2 regions of the Mesorhizobium sp. genome follow, and region 2 is predicted to be linked to the other one. Evidence: riboswitches for the same ligand, from Rfam matches in the RefSeq annotation. Region 2 holds a riboswitch; the other holds the start of a gene.
What was found. A riboswitch is a leader RNA that binds a small molecule or an ion and turns the genes downstream of it on or off. The one in region 2 is predicted to bind S-adenosylmethionine.
Positions count from the first base shown of each region.

Region 1: linked by a shared signal. The riboswitch ahead of ACO07C_RS12755 (O-succinylhomoserine sulfhydrylase) and the one ahead of metX (homoserine O-acetyltransferase MetX) in region 2 are both predicted to bind S-adenosylmethionine.

Region 1 covers NZ_OZ245860.1:2,661,674-2,671,535, forward strand. The annotation lists gene ACO07C_RS12720 (LysR family transcriptional regulator) at 1-2, opposite strand, end outside; gene chvE (multiple monosaccharide ABC transporter substrate-binding protein) at 305-1,375, shown strand; gene mmsA (multiple monosaccharide ABC transporter ATP-binding protein) at 1,533-3,065, shown strand; gene mmsB (multiple monosaccharide ABC transporter permease) at 3,062-4,348, shown strand; gene araD1 (AraD1 family protein) at 4,551-5,540, shown strand; gene ACO07C_RS12745 (hypothetical protein) at 5,553-6,020, shown strand; gene ACO07C_RS12750 (2'-deoxycytidine 5'-triphosphate deaminase) at 6,046-7,140, opposite strand; SAM riboswitch at 7,219-7,296, shown strand; gene ACO07C_RS12755 (O-succinylhomoserine sulfhydrylase) at 7,353-8,543, shown strand; gene ACO07C_RS12760 (ceramide glucosyltransferase) at 8,571-9,722, opposite strand.
Region 2 covers NZ_OZ245860.1:4,422,111-4,431,972, reverse strand. The annotation lists gene ACO07C_RS21160 (aldo/keto reductase) at 1-135, opposite strand, end outside; gene ACO07C_RS21155 (gamma-glutamylcyclotransferase) at 263-784, opposite strand; gene ACO07C_RS21150 (DUF2125 domain-containing protein) at 918-1,916, shown strand; gene ACO07C_RS21145 (sugar kinase) at 1,923-2,855, shown strand; gene ACO07C_RS21140 (prephenate/arogenate dehydrogenase family protein) at 2,852-3,787, opposite strand; gene hisC (histidinol-phosphate transaminase) at 3,794-4,903, opposite strand; SAM riboswitch at 5,074-5,151, shown strand; gene metX (homoserine O-acetyltransferase MetX) at 5,254-6,423, shown strand; gene metW (methionine biosynthesis protein MetW) at 6,420-7,034, shown strand; gene ACO07C_RS21120 (DUF1330 domain-containing protein) at 7,057-7,377, opposite strand; gene ACO07C_RS21115 (ABC transporter ATP-binding protein/permease) at 7,580-9,409, opposite strand; gene ACO07C_RS21110 (class I SAM-dependent methyltransferase) at 9,533-9,862, opposite strand, start outside.

The DNA.
Region 1 (9,862 bases), 1.8 Mb from region 2:
ATCTCTTCCCCTTGCTTCCGGCCATTGCCCGGACCAGAGCTCTCTCAGCTTAAGCCATATACCGGTTTCGATATAGCAATCATCAAAGATCGCATTTGACAGTTATGGCAAAGGGACACAACCTTGATGCGCTTCAAGACGTGACGATCTTTGACGATAAAAATCGTATCGATTGAAACCAGCGTTTCGGAGCCATGGGAGGATACCGGAGATCGATATGACGGCAGTGGTGCCCCGGCGCTTCTGCACGATTGCGCGGCCCGCGACCCCCGGGGTGCCGCGTCCATCAACCAGGGAGAGTTAAGTGAAAATCATCAAGACGTTAGTCGCCGCCTTGGCGGTCAGCATCGCGGCCATGTCGGCCACCGCCTACGCAGCCGACAAGGGCCTCGTCGGCGTGCTGATGCCGACCAAGACCTCGCAGCGCTGGATCAATGACGGCGATGCCGTGAAGTCCCAGCTCGAGGCTCTCGGCTACACCGTCGACCTGCAGTATGCGCAGGACGACATCCCCAACCAGCTCAGCCAGCTGGAAAACGAAATCACCAAGGGCCCGAAGGCGCTGATCATCGCCTCGATCGACGGCACCACCTTGTCCGACGCGCTGCAGAAGGCCGCGGATGCCGGCGTTGTCGTCGTCGCCTATGACCGTCTGATCAAGAAGACCGCCAATGTCGACTACTACACCACGTTCGACAATTTCGGCGTCGGCGTGATCCAGGCAAATTCCCTGGTCAAGGGTCTCAAGGAGCGTTTCCCGAACACCAAGCCTTGGAACGTCGAACTGTTTGGCGGCTCGCCGGACGATAACAACGCCTTCTTCTTCTACAATGGCGCGATTTCCGTGCTCCAGCCGCTGATCGACAACGGCTCGATCAAGATCAAGTCCGGCCAGACCGGCATGGACAAGGTCGGCACGCTGCGTTGGCTCGCCGCCACCGCTCAGGCGCGCATGGACAACCTCCTGTCGGCCAACTACTCGGACGGCAGCCGCGTCGATGGCGTTCTGTCGCCCTATGATGGCCTGTCGCGCGGCATCACCGCTTCGCTGCGCGCTGTCGGTTACGGCACGAGCGCCCAGCCTTGGCCGATCGTGACCGGCCAGGACGCCGAGACCGCTTCGGTCAAGCTGATCATCACGGGCGAGCAGTATTCGACCGTGTTCAAGGATACACGCGACCTGGCCAAGGCCACTGTCGCGCTCGTCGACAAGGTGCTCTCCGGCGGCAAGCCTGATGGCCTCGACACCAAGACCTACAACAACGACGTCAAGGTCGTTCCGTCGATCCTCTTGACGCCGCATGAAGTCGACAAGTCGAACTACCAGAAGCTGGTCGTCGACTCCGGCTACATCAAGGCCGAAGACCTGAAGTAATCCCGGTTATAAAGATGGGGGTCCTGCGCGATGCAGGGCCCCTTTCCGTTCCCAAGCGACCCCGGTATTGTTTGTGCCGGCCTAGAGCAATTCCAGGAGACGCGCCTTGCGCTTTCCGTGGGGAATTGCGCATGAACAAAAACGTCTAGGAGCTTGCCTGATGACGACGATTTTGGAGATGCGCGACATCACCAAGACGTTTCCCGGCGTGAAGGCGCTATCGAACGTCAACCTCAGCGTAGAGGAAGGCGAAATCCACGCCGTGGTGGGTGAGAACGGCGCCGGCAAATCCACGCTGATGAAGGTACTCTCGGGCGTCTACCCGTCCGGCACCTATGACGGCCAGATCATCTTTCAGGGCCAGGAATGCCATTTCAAAGGCATCCAGGACAGTGAACACAAGGGCATCGTCATCATCCACCAGGAGCTTGCGCTGGTGCCGATGCTGTCGATCGCCGAAAACATCTTCCTCGGCAACGAGCGCGCCAGATACGGCGTGATCGACTGGGACGCCAACGAGGAACGCACCAGTGCGCTGTTGAAGAAGGTGGGCCTCAGGGAGGACCCCAAGACGCTGATCACCAACATCGGCGTCGGCAAGCAGCAACTGGTCGAGATCGCCAAGGCGCTGAGCAAGGAAGTCAAGCTGCTGATCCTGGACGAGCCGACGGCGTCGCTCAGCGAAAAGGACAGCCAGGCGCTGCTGGACCTTCTGCTCGAATTCAAGCGGCAAGGCATGACCTCGATCCTGATTTCGCACAAGCTCAACGAGATCAACCGGGTCGCCGACAAGGTCACCGTCATTCGTGACGGGCGCACCATAGAGACGCTGGCCAAGAAGGACATCTCGGAAGACCGTATCATCACCTCCATGGTCGGCCGGTCGCTCGACGACCGCTATCCGCCGCGCGAGCCCGAGATCGGCGAGGTGGTGTTCCAAGTGAAGAACTGGTCGGTCTACCACCCGATCCATGCCGATCGGCAGGTCATCAAGGGCATCGACATCAACGTTCGCAAGGGCGAGGTGGTCGGCATCGCCGGCCTGATGGGCGCTGGCCGCACCGAATTCGCCATGAGCCTGTTCGGCCGCTCGTACGGGCGCCGCATCACCGGCGAGGTGTTTCTGAAGGGCAAGCAAATCGATGTCTCCTCGGTAAGCAAGGCCGTCCAGCATGGCATCGCCTACGTCACCGAGGACCGCAAGACTTACGGCCTCAACCTCATCGACCACATCAAGCACAACATCACGCTGGCCAATCTCGGCGGCGTGTCGCGCCACAGCGTGATCGACGATTTGCGCGAACTCGCCGTCGCCAACGACTATCGCAAAAAGACCAACATCCGCGCGTCCAGCGTCTATCAGTTGACCGGCAATCTTTCGGGCGGCAACCAACAGAAGGTGGTGCTGTCGAAATGGCTGTTCGCCGATCCGGACGTGCTGATCCTGGACGAGCCGACGCGCGGCATCGATGTCGGCGCGAAATACGAAATCTACACGATCATCGCTCGCCTTGCCTCCGAGGGTAAGGCGATCGTGGTCATCTCGTCGGAAATGCCGGAATTGCTCGGCATCACCGACCGCATCTATGTGATGAACGAAGGACGCATGGTGGGCGAAATGCCCGCCGCGGAAGCAAGCCAGGAAAAAATAATGCGCGCCATCGTCCGGGGAGAAGGAAAAGCAGCATGAGCACCGATAGCGCCCCCGCCCCGCAGGGCAACATCACCGAGGAACAGCGCCCACGCATCGCCGTCTCGGCACTGGCGACGAACCTGCGCGAATACGGTCTGATCATCGCGCTGATCGTCATCATGCTGTTCTTCCAGTTCACGACCTCGGGCACGCTGTTCAAGCCGGTCAACCTGAGCAATCTGGTACAGCAGAACTCCTTCATCATCGTGATGGCGCTGGGTATGCTGCTGGTCATCGTTTCCGGCTATATCGACCTCAGCGTCGGATCGGTCGCCGGTTTCATCGGCGCCCTGGCGGCAAACATGATGGTCATCTGGCAGCTTGGACCGCTCAGCAATCCGCTGGTTGTTTCGATCGTATGCCTGATCGTCGGCGGTCTGATCGGCGCGGCCCAAGGTTATTGGATCGCCTACCACCGAATACCGAGTTTCATCGTCACGCTGGCGGGAATGCTGATCTTCCGAGGCATCTGCCAGGCGTTACTGGGCGGCGGCTCTTCGGTGGGACCGCTTCCGGACAACTTCAAGATGCTCAGCTCCGGCTTCATACCCGACGTGATAGGCCCGATGACGCTGATCCCGCCGACGGTCAATGCCGCCGGCAAAACGATCATGGGCAGCGGACTGACGCTGCATATGACGACGATCGTGCTGGGCTTGATCGCCGTGCTGGCCTACGCCTATTTCGGGTTGAGGACGCGGCGCAAGCGGGAGCGCCACGGCTATGAGGCAGAGCCCTTCCCCTTGTTCGTCGTCAAGACGCTGGTCGCCAGCGCGCTGGCACTGTTCCTGGTCTATGAGTTCGCCAGCTACAGGGGCCTGCCGGTGGTGTTGCTCGTGATGGGCGTGCTGATCTCGCTGTTCGTCTTCGTCACCAAGCGGATGACGATCGGCCGCCGCATCTACGCGATGGGCGGCAACCCGAAGGCGGCTCAGTTGTCGGGCATCAATACCGAACGGCTCACGCTTCTGGTTTTCATCAACATGGGCGTGTTGTCGGCGCTCGGTGGTCTGATCATCGCGGCGCGGCTTGGCCAGGCGGTGCCGGCGGCGGGTCTGGGCTCGGAGCTCGACGTCATCGCCGCCGTGTTCATCGGCGGCGCCTCGGCGATGGGCGGCGTCGGCCAGGTCATCGGCGCCGTGGTCGGCGGCTTCATCATGGGCGTGATGAACAACGGCATGTCGATCATGGGCGTCAACGTCGATTGGCAGCAGGTGGTCAAGGGCCTTGTCCTGCTGGGCGCTGTGATCTTCGACGTCTACAACAAGAACAAGGGCTGAGGTCCAGAGAAAGCAGGCAGCGTACGGGTCACATCGCGGCATCGCCGGCAAATAGCCGGCCTGGACAATCCCTCCAGGGACCAAGCACCGCGAGCGCAATCCGGACAGAGAGTTTAACCCGTGGCGCGGACAAGGTCCGAGCGACGATGGAGAAGGCTTGTCAGACAGGCAGGTCGGCCCACTACACTTGAGAGGATTCATCATGCTGATCTCCCAGATCCTTGACGACGCCGAGACAATCCGCGTTGTCGCCCGTACCGGCGGCAAGACCCGGGTCATCAACGGCGCCCGCAGCGTCTATTCTCTGGCCATGGAGGCCGCGCGCACCGGCACCGGGCTCGTCGCGCTGATCGAACGCAAGGGATATGGCGAGACGGTCGACCTCGACGCCGCATACAAAAAGGGGCGGCTGTTGTCGCCCATCAACCATCCTGACCCCGCGCACCTGCACCTTACCGGAACCGGACTGACGCATCTCGGCTCCGCGGCGACCCGCGATTCCATGCATAAGAAGCTCAAGGATGGCGAGGAACAGCTTACCGATTCCATGAAGATGTTCCGCATGGGACTGGAGGGGGGCAAGCCAGCCAAGGGCGAGGTCGGGGTCCAGCCTGAATGGTTCTACAAGGGCAACGGCACGATGGCGGTTGCACCCGGCGCCGCACTCCTCTCGCCCGCCTTCGCCAAGGATGCCGGCGAGGAGCCGGAAGTGGCCGGCATTTACGTCATCGGCGACGACGGCGCGCCATTCCGCATCGGCTTCACGCTGTCGAACGAGTTCTCGGACCACGTTACCGAGCGCGTGAACTATCTGTTCCTCGCTCATTCAAAGCTGCGCAACGCCTCTTTCGGACCTGAAATCCTGATCGGCGATCTGCCAACGGATATCCGTGGCGCATCGCGCATCTATCGCGATGGCTCGGTGCTTTGGGAAAAGCCCTTTCTGTCGGGAGAAACGAACATGTCGCACACGATCGCCAACCTGGAACATCACCACTTCAAATATTCGGCGTTCCGTCAGCCGGGCGACGTGCACGTGCACATGTTCGGCACGGCGACATTGTCCTTCGCCGACGGCATCACCACAGAAGCCGGCGACGTGTTCGAGATCGAAGCCAAGGATTTCGGCTTGCCGCTACGCAATCCGCTCGAGATCGAGCAGCCGGTGAAGGTGGCGGTGAGGGCGCTGTAACGAGAGACTGGAATGTTGGGCAAGGAAACGAACCGGGGACGGCTTGCTATTGTGGTCACCGGCTTGGCGCTTGCCTTTGCCTGTTCTTCCTCGATGGCTTACGGCGCGCAGCGCTGCAGCCCGAAATCCTATCATGAAGCCCAGTCGGCAATGACCCGCCGGCTTCTGGCCACCGGTTACTCGAAGACGCAAGTGAACTTTCTTATGCGCAATGCGGACCGCATAACTTCCGCGCTACCTGCCGACAAACTCGACGGGAATGCCAAGGCCTGCGGCATCGACTCCGCTAAAGCCTATGTCTTCGGATGCCTCGACAAGCAACTGTTCCCCTTGAAGTCCGGCACAAACGCTTTGCTCGACGACGAGAAACAAACCAAAGGATTTTGGGGCAGGAAGCGCCTCACCGTACGCGAACTGCGCTTTATCGGTGGGCTCCATGGCTGCCTTGGCGCCGCAAAAGAATCTCTCTTTCGCGGCTGAACGCGGAAACTTCACGACATCAGCGTCAGCGCGCCGAGCGAAAGTGCTTGGAGAGTTTCAGGCCCTGCGCCTGGTAGTTGGAGCCGAGATCGGTGCCGTAGAGCGCCTGCGGCCGCTTCAGCATGTGTTCGTAGACCAGTCTGCCGACAATCTGCCCATGGTCGAGGATGAACGGCACTTCATGGCTGCGCACTTCGAGCACGGCCCGGCTTCCGGTGCCGCCGGCCGCCGAATGGCCAAACCCCGGATCGAAGAAGCCGGCATAGTGAACGCGGAATTCGCCGACCAGAGGGTCGAAGGGCGTCATTTCGGCAGCGTAGAGCGGCGGCACATGCACCGCTTCCTGGCTGACGAGGATGTAGAACTCATCGGGATCGAGTACGAGTTCACCGGCGCCGCTCTTATGGATCGGCTCCCAGAAATCGACGACCTCCTGCGCGGCGCGCTTGTCGACATCGACCAGCCCCGTGTGATGCTTTCCGCGATACCCGACAAGACCGTCCTTGTCACCGTTGAGGTCGATCGACAGCGCTATGCCACCACCGGAGATGTTGGGCGGATCGGTCGCGACCAGCATCTCGTTGCGATGCAGGTCGTGCAACTCGGCCTCGGACAGCAGCGCATTGCCGGTGCGGAAGCGTATCTGCGACAGACGCGAACCGGTGCGCAGCACGATCGGGAACGTGCGAGGGCTTACCTCCAGGTAGAGCGGGCCGTTATAGCCGGCGGCGATCTTGTCGAACTCGTGGCCGCGATCAGTCATGACGCGTGTGAAGATGTCCAGTCGGCCCGTCGAACTCTTGGGATTGGCCGAAGCGGAAATGTCGGCGGGAAGCGCCAGGCTCTCCAGCAGCGGCACTATGTAGACGCAGCCCGTTTCCAGCACCGCGCCTTCTGCCAGGCTGATCTCGTGCAGCTTTAGCCGGTCGAGCTTTTCCGAGACCTTGTGATTGGGACCGGGCAGGAACGAAGCCCGCACCCGCCAGGCCTTGTCCCCTAGCCTCAGGTCAAGGCTCGCCGGCTGGATCTGGTCGACATCCAGAGGGCGCGACGAGGTGAGCGCACCCGACTGGAACAGCGCCGAAATATCCTGATCTGGAAGAATGCCTGTCTGCCGCAAGGCTCTGCTCCTTAGCCGCTGGTACAAACCTCTTAATGAAGCCGGCAATTGACGCAAGCGCGGCGCGGGTCTAAAGGGTCGTTATCCCGTGGTGATTTGGCCGGTCGGCTTGCAGCCACGTTAAACAAGTCGCTAAAGGACCGTTGGCCGCAAGGCCGTATGGACCGGTTGCGACTTTCGCGGCCGGTTTTTTTGTGTCTGGAACAAAAGCGATGAGCACCAACAAGCGCAACTGGAAGCCTCAGACGGCACTCGTGCATAGCGGGACCTTGCGTTCCGGCTTCGGTGAAACCTCCGAGGCGATATACCTGACCCAAGGCTACGTTTACGAAACGGCGCAGGCGGCGGAAGCCCGATTCAAGGGCGAGGAACCCGGTTTCATCTATTCGCGATACGCCAATCCGACCGTCGACATGTTCGAGAAGCGCATGTGCGCGCTGGAAGGCGCCGAGGATGCGCGCGCCACGTCGTCGGGAATGGCGGCGGTGACCGCGGCCCTTCTGTGCAGCGTCAAGGCCGGCGATCACATCGTGGCGGCGCGCGCACTGTTCGGCTCCTGCCGCTGGGTGGTCGAGACGCTGGCGCCGCGATACGGCATCGAAGCGACGCTTGTCGACGGTACCGACATCGCAAATTGGGAACAAGCGGTCAGGCCGAACACCAAGCTGTTCTTCTTGGAGAGCCCAACAAATCCGACATTGGAGGTGGTCGATATCGCCGCCGTCGCCTCGCTGGCCAATTCGATCGGCGCGCGGCTCGTCGTCGACAATGTCTTCGCCACGCCGCTGCAACAGAAACCGCTGCAACTCGGCGCCCACATCGTCGTCTATTCGGCGACCAAGCACATAGACGGCCAGGGCCGCTGCCTCGGCGGCGTCATCCTGTCGGACAAGAAGTGGATCGACGAGAACCTGCACGACTATTTCCGCCATACCGGCCCCAGCCTGTCGCCCTTCAATGCCTGGACGCTGCTGAAGGGCCTGGAGACGCTGCCGCTGCGCGTGCGCCAGCAGACCGAAAGTGCAGGCCGTATCGCCGACTTCCTCGCCGAAAGGCCGGAAATCGCTCGGGTCATCTATCCGGGCCGGGCCGACCATCCGCAGGCCGATATCGTCAAGAAGCAGATGTCGGGTGGCTCGACGCTGATCTGTCTCGACGTCAAGGGCGGCAAGCAGGCGGCTTTCGCCCTGCAGAACGCGCTCGACATCGTGCTGATCTCGAACAATCTAGGCGACTCGAAGAGCCTGATCACCCATCCGGCCACCACGACGCACAAGAACCTGAGCGACGAGGCGCGCGCCGAACTGGGCATAGGGCCTGGCACGCTGCGCCTGTCGGTCGGTCTCGAGGACGCCGACGATCTGCTGGAGGATATCGAGCAGGCGCTGAAGTCGGTGAAGTAAGCGCACGGGCAGTACCGCCCGCTGCTTTCAGGCCCCGGACGGCGTTTCTTCCAGCTCGGTGGCCTTGGTGCCGATCGTCATGGCATTGCCGCGCCAGTCGACGGCGCCGCCGACCCATCCGCGCACCCACATGGCCGGCAGGATGCAGTCCCGCGCCATCATGGCCGGGATGGTCCGCCATGAGATGTACCAACCCTTGGCGAAAGCCAAGGCGCATTCCGGAAGGTAGGCTGCCGCCAGCAGGGCGGCGGCCGTCAACGGCAGGCTCCATCCAGCGCCAGCGGCGGCGGCCAGCGCGAGCAGCAGCGGCACGGCCACGCCGGTCAATATTTCGGGCGCGAAGAACAGCGGGAACGTCACACGGCGCAGCCGCGCCCAACGCGCCTGGCGCGACCAAATCTCGCCCAGCGTGCGCCGGCCCAACGGCTGCTCGAAGGGCGCGGCCACCAGATTGACGCGCAGGCCGAGCCCGTTCACCAGCTTGGTCGCCGCGGCATCTTCCGCGATCTCGGCCGCAAGCGCCCGAATGCCGCCATTGGCATCGAGCAGGGGCTTGTTCCACAACATGCTCTTGCCCTGGGCGAAGCCAAGGCCAATCGCCTCGCCGGCATACTGCCAGCGCGCCTGCAGCGTGTTGAGAAACGCGCATTCGACCTCGGCCCAGAAGCCGTCGGGACGAGATCCTATCGGTGTCGAGCAGACGAGGCCGGTTCCAGGCCCCCATGCCGACATCAGGTGCTGCACGTAGTCCCTGGGCATCAGGACGTTCGAATCGGCAAGGATCACCCATTCGTGGCGTGCCGCTTCCCAGCCCTTGACGCAATTGTTGAGCTTGGGGTTGCCGCTGATGCGGTCGTCACCGAAAAGCAGCCTGGCAGGCACATCCGGAAAGCGGGCGATGGCTTGTCTGATCAAGCCGACCACAGGATCGTCGGCCTGGGCGACGCAGAAGACAAGCTCATAATGCGGCCAGTCGAGCGAGAAGGCGCGCTCCAAAGTCTCTTCGGTGAAGGGCTCGACACCACGCGCCGGAATGACGATCGAGACCGTGGGAGCCATGCCGGCTGGCGGCGCGATGGTCCCGCGCCGCTTCAGCTGGAGCGAGGCGAGCACGATACTCGCAAGATTTGCAAGGATGAGGGCGGCGGAAAGCGGGGCAGCGATGAGTGTCAGTTCCATCGAGATCTGGTCACTCCAGAAAAACCGACCACTTGAGGGCCGTTTCCAACAGGTCGACAGAGCGCTGAGTCGCCCGGCACAATCCCGAGCACACCATCACTGTCATGTGTCACTTAAATGACATTGTTTGTCGGCACCTG
Region 2 (9,862 bases):
GTTGAGGCCGGCATCGGCGAAGCGGTCGAGCAGGTCCAGGGAGGTTGCCTCATCGGCGGTCCAACCGAAGACGTTGCCGCCCAGAACCAGGGGCGCGATGGAAAGGTCGGTGCGACCGAGACGGCGTTTCTGCAAGACGGATCTCCATGATGAATTGGACGGGCGCGTGGCGCCCATTAGTTTTGAGGCTCGGCACTAACCTAGGTCCTGGGACGACGAGGTCAAAGGGCTGGTTGTCTTTTCTAGCCGCCTGGCACAAGCCTCAGGCCGGGATCATCCTCCGAGCCACATCCTCCAGCCAGTGATCGCGAATACCCAGCGCCTTGAGATGTTCCAGCGTGCTGAGCACGTAGTCCTCGTTGTTTCCGGACTGGCCGACGGCGCCGCGCACGACGGACGCCGCATGAGCCGCATCGAGCGCGCCGGCATATTGCTCATGGTCGCGGTCGACAACATAGGCCATCGCCTCGACGGTCGCACCGCTGTCGAGGCGAACCTTGAGCGTGCGCTCGAGATAAACGCTGGTCACCAGTTCGCGCTCGCGCAGATAGGCAACGACCTCGTCGCGCAAATCGCCGGGGACGCGGAACGCCAGCCCGACGCAGGAGCCGCCGTGGTCGAGGCCGAGCACCAGGCCCGGTCGATCGCGCGTGCCGCGATGCACGAAGGAATAGACGCAAAGCGACCGGCGATAGCCGTGCAGGCGCGCGCGCTGCGTCTCGACATGCGCGAAACCCGGCCGCCAGATCAGCGAGCCGTAGCCAAAAACCCAAAAATCGCCCATATCGCCGAGCCTGAATGCAAAAGAGTGATGGCACCGCACCGAAGCCGGTGTTTTTTCAGTCCGTCCCTACCTATTGTCGTTGGAAACGAGTCTCCCTCGTCTACAACAGCCATGCGTTAACGAGAGCCGCAGCATGACGTCAAGTGACGAGCTTCAGCCGAACCGCCGCCGCCGCCTCTGGTGGCTTGTCGCCTTCATTGTGGTGCTCTTCGGCATCTACAGCGCCGGCTGGTTTTATCTGTCGGACAAGGTCAGAAGCGAAGCCGACAGAGCCGTCGAGACGCTGAAGGGACAGGGCATCGTGGCGGGCTGCAGCAATCTCGCGGTCAGCGGCTATCCGTTCAGCTTCGTCATTTCCTGCGACACCCTTGGCTATCAGGACGACGCCAGGAACATCGCGGCCTCAGCCGGCAACTTCAGTGCCGTCGCGCAGATCACCCAACCCCTTACGCCCTTCGCCGACCTGCGCGGGCCGCTGAGAACCTCCATCCCCGGCATGCTGCCGCTTTGGATCGACTGGGAAACCCTGCAGGCAAAGGCGAAACTGTCCTGGCCCCTGCCCCGGCACATCACGCTGGAGGCCACGGGGCTGTCCGGCCAGACCGACCCGATCGACGATACCGACCCGGTCGAGCTCTTCTACGCCCGCACGGCAACGGGACAGCTGCGTCCGAACGGCACCGACGTCAACTACGCGGGAAGTTTCACCGACCTTGAGATCGATGCCGACGCGATCGGCGGACGTGTTTTGCCCGCGCTCGACGGCAGTGGCGACGTGACGCTGAAGAACGGCCTGACGCTGCTCGAAACCCAGGCGAAGAGCCTTCGCGGCCAGTCGATCTACATCGCCAAGCTGGATCTGTCATCGGGAACGGCGCGGATCACCGTGGCGGGGCCGATGTCGGTGGATGCCGACGGCCTCATCGACGCCGACCTGACCATCTGGCTCAAGGATCCCAAGGCCGTCGCGGCGATCCTGGGCACCGCGATTCCCGAACAGAAAAGCCAGATCGAGCAGGGCTTTGCCGGATTGGCGATGCTGGGCAACGAGCCGTCCCTGCCGCTGAAGATCGTCAAGAGCAGGGCGTCGATCGGCTTCATCCCGCTGGGCAAGATCAAGCCGGTGCGGTAGGCGGCCATGATCAGGCCGGTCAGACTTCTGAGCGTCGGTGCGCTGACGCTCGATACCATCCTTCGGGTGGACCAGCTTCCCACGCATCAGGGGAAATTCATCGCGTCCGACGGCGTCCAGATCGCCTCGGGCATGGCCACCAGTGCGGCATGCGCCGCGCGCAGGCTGGGAGCTGAAGTCTCGCTCTGGGCAAGTGCGGGGGACGATGCCGTCGGCGACCAGCTGATTGCCGGGATCGAGGCGGAGGGTGTCGACTGCGGTTTCGTCCGGCGTGTCGTTGGCGCCCGTTCAGCGCTGGCGTCGATCCTGGTCGATGCCCATGGCGAGCGCATCATCGTGCCTTTCTACGACATCCGTGCCCAAGCGGCCCCAGGGGCGCTCCCGGTCGCCGATCTAACGGCGTTCGATGCGGTGCTGGTCGACGTGCGCTGGCCGGGCGCGGCGGCACTTGCCTTGAAGGCGGCGCGCGCCATCGGCCGGCCGGCGATCCTCGATGCCGATACCGCGCCGCTGGCCGTGCTGGAGCAGCTGTTGCCGCTGGCTTCCCACATTGTCGCCTCCGAACCGGCGGCACGCATCATCTGCGGCCAGGCGCTGGATCTGGAGTCCACCTGCAACGATCTGGCATCCCGAACAGACGCCTTCGTGGCTATTACGGGCGGCGCGGCGGGAACCTGGTGGTTTGACAGGGCGGCGGGATCACCTCGCCATGTCCCCGCGCCACGGATCAAGGCAGTCGACACGCTGGCCGCCGGCGATGTCTTCCACGGCGCCTTCGCCGTCGGGCTGGCGGAGGCGATACCGATCGAGCAGGCGCTGCGTTTCGCCAGCGCCGCGGCCGCGCTCAAATGTCTGCGCTTCGGCGGCAGGCTGGGCGCACCGGACAGGGCCGAAACGCTGGCGATGGTCGCCGAACACTGGCCTGCTGGACAGGCCTAGCCCTTGGCCGGATGTTCGACCGCCTGGCGGCCGAAATCGGGAACGTCGATGTCCTGGCCGGCATCGATGATCGACCGTCGTATCGCACGGGTGCGGGTGAACAGGTCGAACAGCTTCTCGCCGTCGCCCCAGCGGATGGCCCGCTGCAGCGAAGCCAGATCCTCCGAGAACCGCGCCAGCATTTCGAGGATGGCGTCCTTGTTGTGCAGGCAGACATCGCGCCACATGGTCGGATCGGAAGCGGCGAGACGGGTGAAGTCGCGGAAACCGGAGGCCGAGTATTTGATGACTTCGGACTTGGTCACCGACTCCAGATCGTCAGCCGTGCCGACGATGTTGTAGGCGATGATATGCGGCAGATGCGAGACGATGGCCAGCGTCATGTCGTGGTGCTGGGGATCCATCGTGTCGATGTTGGAGCCGCAGCGGCGCCAGAACTCCGACAGCCGCTCCAGCGCTTCAGGGTCGGTGTCGGGAAGCGGCGTGAAGATGCACCAGCGGTTGTCGAAGAGATCGGCAAAGCCCGCGTCGGGACCCGATTTTTCCGTACCCGCCAGCGGATGCCCCGGGATGAAATGCACGCCCGCCGGCACATAGGGCTGCATCTGCGCGATGACCGACGCCTTGGTCGAGCCGACATCGGTGAGAATGGCGCCGGGCTTCAGCGCCGGCGCGATTTCCTCGGCGACAGCGCCGGACGAGCCGACCGGCACCGAGACGATGACCAGGTCGGCATCGCGGACCGCTTCCTCCGCATCCGTGGTGTAGGAATCGCCCAGCCCCAGTTCTTTCGCCCGCGCCAGCGTCGCGGTGCTGCGTGTCGAAATGGCGACATGGCCAGCCAGGCCCTCGCGCCGGATGACACGCGCCAGCGAAGAGCCGATCAGGCCGATGCCGACCAGCGCTATCTTTTCAAACATGGGTGACGTCATGGCGTTCTAGCTTTTCAGGAATGTCGTGAGAGCGGCGATAACGCCGCGATTGGCCTCTTCGGTACCGACGGTCATGCGAAGCGCGTTGGGGAAGCCGTAGCCGGAAACGCGCCGCAGGATATAGCCGCGCGCGGTCAGGTATTCGTCCGCCTGCGCCGCCGAATGTTTCTGGTCGTCGGGAAAATGGATGAGGATGAAATTGCCGACGCTGGGCGTCACCCGCAGCCCAAGTTTTGTCAACTCCTCGCTCAGCCATGTGAGCCAGGTCTCGTTGTGCGCCACGCTGCGCTCGACATGGTCGCGGTCGCGGATCGCCGCGATGCCGGCCTCGATCGCCGTCGCGTTGACATTGAAGGGACCACGCACCCGGTTGATCGCGTCGACGATATGCATCGGCGCATACATCCAGCCGATCCGCGCGCCACCCAGGCCGATCTTGGAGAAGGTGCGGGTCATCACCACGTTCTCGGCGCCGCCGACCAGCTCGATGCCGGCTTCATAGTCGTTGCGGCGGACATATTCGGCATAGGCGGCGTCCAGCACCAGCAGCACATGCCTGGGCAGGCTGGCATGCAGGCGACGCACCTCCTGGAACGGCACATAGGTGCCGGTCGGATTGTTTGGGTTGGCCAGAAACACGATCTTCGTGCGCGGCGTGACGGCGGCAAGGATCGCGTCGATGTCGGCGCGCTCTTCGGTCTCCCTGACCGCGACCGGCTTCGCACCCGCCGACTGGATGTAGATCTTGTAGACCATGAAGGCGTGTTCGGTGAAGACAGCTTCGTCGCCCGGCGCGAGATAGGTCTGCGCCAACAAGCCGAGAATCTCGTCGGAACCGTTGGAGCAGATGATGTTCTGCGCATTGAGGCCATGCACCTCGGCGATCGCTTCGCGCAGTCTCCTTGCGGTGCCGTCGGGATAGATGTCGAGCTTTCCGGCGATCTCCCGCGCGGCCTCGATCGCCTTGGGCGATGGACCGAGCGGGTTCTCGTTGGACGACAGTTTGAAGACCTTGGCGACGCCAGCCGGCGCGGCGCTCTTGCCGGGCACGTAGGCCTCGATGTCCATGATGCCCGCGCGTGGGGTTGGACGTGCCTTGTCCGATATCTGGCTCATGTCGCAAAATCCGTCGAGAACGCTTCCGCCTGGAAGCCGCAGCGGAAATACAAGCCATGGCCGCCAATGTCGAGAGGTGGCAGTGGTGCCAGGGCTCAGTCCAGCAGTCGGTGTAGCAGTCGGCCCAGCGGTCGGCATTGACGGCAAGGCGGCCGAGTTCTAGAAGGGCAATGAGATTCCGTGGTGATTTGGCCGGTCGGCTTGCAGCCACGTTAAACAACTTGCTAAAGGGCCGTTTGCATCCTGTAACCGGCTTTGCGACGGCATTGCCGGTTTTTTATTGTCCGCTCCGGCCGGATACCGCATCGGTCTCGAAAGGCTGATGCGGATCAAAGTGTGAGATGGATGCGATGGCCGCTCTGCGCGCTGGAAAAACCAACAACGAAGCCGACCAGCCGTCGAGCCCGGTGCTGCTCTTCGGCCCCGACAAGCCGCTCAAGCTCGATGCAGGCAGCGTGCTGTCGCCGTTCCAGATTGCCTACCAGACCTACGGCACGCTCAACGATGCGCGCTCCAACGCCATTCTCGTCTGCCACGCGTTGACCGGCGACCAGCATGTCGCCAACACCAATCCCGTCACCGGCAAGCCAGGCTGGTGGGAAGTGCTGATCGGCCCCGGCAAGATCATCGACACCAACCGCTTCTTCGTCATCTGCTCCAACGTCATCGGCGGCTGCCTGGGCTCCACCGGTCCGGCCTCGACCAACCCCGCCACCGGCAAGCCCTACGGGCTCGACCTGCCGATCATCACCATCCCCGACATGGTACGCGCGCAACTGATGCTGGTCGAACATTTCGGCATCGAAACCCTGTTTTGCGTGCTTGGCGGCTCGATGGGCGGCATGCAGGTGCTGGAATGGGCATCAACCTATTCAGACCGGGTTTTCTCGGCGCTGCCGATCGCCACCGGTGCACGTCATTCCTCGCAGAACATCGCCTTCCACGAGGTCGGCAGGCAGGCGGTGATGGCCGATCCGGATTGGCATGGCGGAAAGTATTTCGACTATGGCAAGCGGCCGGAAAAGGGCCTGGCCGTGGCGCGCATGGCCGCCCACATCACCTATCTGTCGGAAGCGGCCCTGCATCGGAAGTTCGGTCGCAACCTGCAGGATCGCGAAGCGCTGACCTTCGGCTTCGACGCCGATTTTCAGATCGAAAGCTATTTGCGCCACCAAGGCATGACCTTCGTCGACCGTTTCGACGCCAATTCCTATCTCTACATGACGCGGGCCATGGACTATTTCGACCTTGCCGCCGACCATGGCGGCCGGCTGGCCGATGCTTTTGCCGGCACCAAGACCAAGTTCTGCCTGGTCTCCTTCACCTCGGACTGGCTGTTTCCGACCGAGGAGAGCCGCTCGATCGTCCACGCGCTGAACGCCGCCGGCGCATCCGTTTCCTTCGTCGAGATCGAAACCGATCGTGGCCACGACGCCTTCCTGCTCGACGAGCCGGAACTTTTCGCCGCCATCAACGGCTTCATCGGCTCGGCCGCGCGGGCAAGAGGGCTCAAGCCATGAGCGTCAACGACACACAGCGCGTCGACCTCGAGGTCGTCGCCAACCTCATCCCGCCGCGGTCGCGGGTGCTCGACGTCGGTTCCGGCGACGGCTCGCTGCTGGAACTGCTGCAGGACACCAAGCAGGTCGATGGCCGCGGCCTGGAACTGTCGCAGCGCGGCGTCAACGAATGCGTGGCGCGCGGCCTGTCCGTCATCCAGGGAGACGCCGACAAGGACCTCGAATTCTATCCCGACAAGGGTTTTGATTTCGTCGTGCTGTCACAGACCCTGCAGGCAACCCGCAATCCCAAGCTGGTGCTCGACGAACTGCTCAGGATCGGCGAGCGCGCGATCGTCTCCTTTCCGAATTTCGGCCATTGGCGGGTCCGCCTGTCATTGTTCCTCAACGGCCGCATGCCGGTGACCAAGGACCTGCCCTATTCATGGTACGACACGCCCAATATCCACTTCTGCACCATCCGCGACTTCGTCAATCTGTGCGACGAGCTCGGAGCCACGGTTGAAAAGGCAACCGCGCTCGACGCCAGCGGCCAGAAGATCGGCCTGTCGATGCCGTGGTGGTTCTGGAATTTCTTCGGCCAGCAGGCGGTGTTCCTGCTGAGACGATAACCGGCCGCTGTCGGCCCGGCGGCTACCCAAGGACATCAGTCGCCTTGTGCGGATGGCTGACGCCATCTGCAAAGACGACGTCGGACTGGGAATTGCCCGTGCGCAGCGCCAGGATCTCCTGGTAGGCGGGCGAATGGTACCATCCGCGCACATGATCCCTGTCGGGAAACTCGATGACAATGAGATGTCCCGGCCAACTGTTCTCGACGACCTCGACGTCGCCGCCATGCACGATAAAGCGACCGCCGAAAGGCTGTAGCGTGGCATCGATCTTCCGCAGATATTCGACGATCTGCGGCCCGGGTGAAACCTCGCGCATATGGGCAACGGCGTAAGCTGTCATGACTGGCTCCCTGATGGATCGAAGCCGTACAGCCGGCCTCGTGCGAGCAATCTGCCGAGCCGTCATGGCGCGGTCGATTACTCGACAGGTAATCAGCATGATTATGTTGCCGAGCGGTCATGGTCGTGGCCGGCGCCGGCGGCGTGCTCATCCCGGGTAACGCCGCGCGACGCACCATCGGCTTGAACCTCAGTCAGTTCCGCTATTTCTTGCGTCGAACAGCGGCTGCGCGAGGCGGAGGTTCGATAGCGCCTGCCCTGACGCGGGCTGGCTTCAGCGGTGGTGCGCCCGCATCTTTCACGATCGTCAAGGCGCGTGGAAAGAACTGGTTGTTGTGCTGTCCGCGGCCGATATTGAGGATGGCCGCGCCGCTCAGATGCTTTTCCAGCATCGACAGCACGCGCCGCAGCGATGGGCCGTCGAAGGCGTCCAGGGCTTCGTCGATGATCACCCATTTCGGCTGGCGCAAGGCGAGCCTGGCGAAGGCCAGCGAGCGCTGTTCGTCGTCGCCCAGCTCATGGTCCCATCGCCTGGCGAGGTCGAGCGACGAAGACAGCCGTTGCAGACCGATCTCGGCAAGCACCGCCGAAATCTCGGCATCGCTCGCCGGCTTGGTCCCGTTCGGGTGGTCGAGAATTTCACGCAGCGTACCGGCTGGGAAATAGGGGACGCGCGGCACGAATATGAGGGTTTCTCCCGCCGGCAGGCCGATCCGCCCGCTTCCCCATGGCCACAGGCCGGCAATGGCCCGGAAGAACAGGGTCTTGCCGGCGCCCGGCTCGCCCGTGATCATGACACGATCGCCGACATGTATCTCGACATGTTGGTCGGCGAGCTTTGTGCATCCTTCAGGCGAGGCCACCTGAAGTTTCTCGAATGTCAGGCTACCGTTCTTGTTCTCGCCGACCTCGATGCGCTTTTCCTTGTCATGGAGCACATCCGTCTCGTCGAGGGCGATGCGGAAATCAGCCACGCGCATCAGCGTGGCGCGCCAATCGGCTATGCTGCCGATGTTGTTGACGAACCAGCGCAACGACGAGTGGACCTGATTGAAGGCGCCGACCGCCATCATCAGCCCGCCAAAGCTGATGTCGCCCGAAAAATAGACCGGCGAAGCGACCAGGATGGGGGCCACAACCGTGATCCAGCCATAGGTATCGGTTACCCAGGAGAGGTTGATCTGTGCGGTGTAGATGCGCCGCATGGCGACCAGAACCGTGCCAAGGTCGAGTTCGAGCCGCCGCTTTGCGTCGGCTTCGCCGTGGTAGAGCGCGATGGCATCGACATTCTCGTTGACGCGCACCATCGAGGAGCGCAGTTCGGCTTCGCGTGTGTAGCGATCGCTGTTGAGGCGGATCAGCGGGCGCCCGACCAGCCAGCTCAGCCACGAGGCGGTGCCGGCATAAAGGAACGCGGCCCATACCATGTAGCCCGGTATCGCCAGCGACCAGCCTCCGATGTGGAACACGAAGCCTGAGGACAGCTGCCACAGCACGCCGACGAAGGACACGAGCAGGATGCACGACTGCAACAGTCCGACCCCGAGATCCGTCGAAAGATCGGAGAGATGCGCTGCATCCTGCTGCATGCGCTGATCGGGATTGACGCCGATGGCGCCCGCATTGGCCAGCCGAAAGGCGCGCGCCGGCCGCATCCACTGGTCGATCAGGTCCAGCGTCAGCGCCTCGCGCAGTTTCAGCCGGAACATCTGGTTGAGCCAGGTCTGGCCGATATTTAGAACCAGCAGCCCGCCGGCTATGGCCGCGAAGACGAGAAGCTGGTGCAGGAATGCCGCCATGTCGCGCCGCGCGAGCGCGTCGTAGAAGGGTTGGTTCCAGCTGTTCAGCAGAACCTGCCCGATCGACGTGGCAACAACGACGGCCATGATGCCAACCGACATCCAAAGCAGCCAATTGCGAACCGGCGATCCGACAAGGGCACGCCAGGTCGTCGCCACCTGGTCGCGCAGGCTGGTTTCGACGGCAGCCGCAGCCGGTCGAACGCTGGCGTCGACGTCCGGCTGATCATTCATGGGCGCGATTCCTTGCGATCCTGACGGCGTTGCCAGCGGTCGCGGTCGGGTGCGCGCGCGGCTCGGGCAGCGAGCGCGACAGATAGGCCGGCAAAACCCCGGAAGCGCAAGACGCCGCTACGATCACGAACGCGTCACCCGGCGGACCGATGGCACACCCACCTCTGGCGCCCGGCCAAGGCGGGTGGCGCCGTGCGGCGAGAAAACCGGGACGAACACACGGCGTGAGGCGCGCTGGGCGACCGGCACGCCCTGATAGAGGCGCTTTTGCGCCTCGACAACGATGACACCCGAAAAGATCGGCCACAACCGGCGGCCGGCGCGCTCGAGTATATTGTGGAATTGCATCATGAAGCGCCGCCGGGACGGCGGGAAGAACAGCGCGTCCGACCAGGCCGCCGGCGTGAAGTTTGCCTCACGCAGCAATTCGGTGAGCTGCCCGCGCGAGAACGG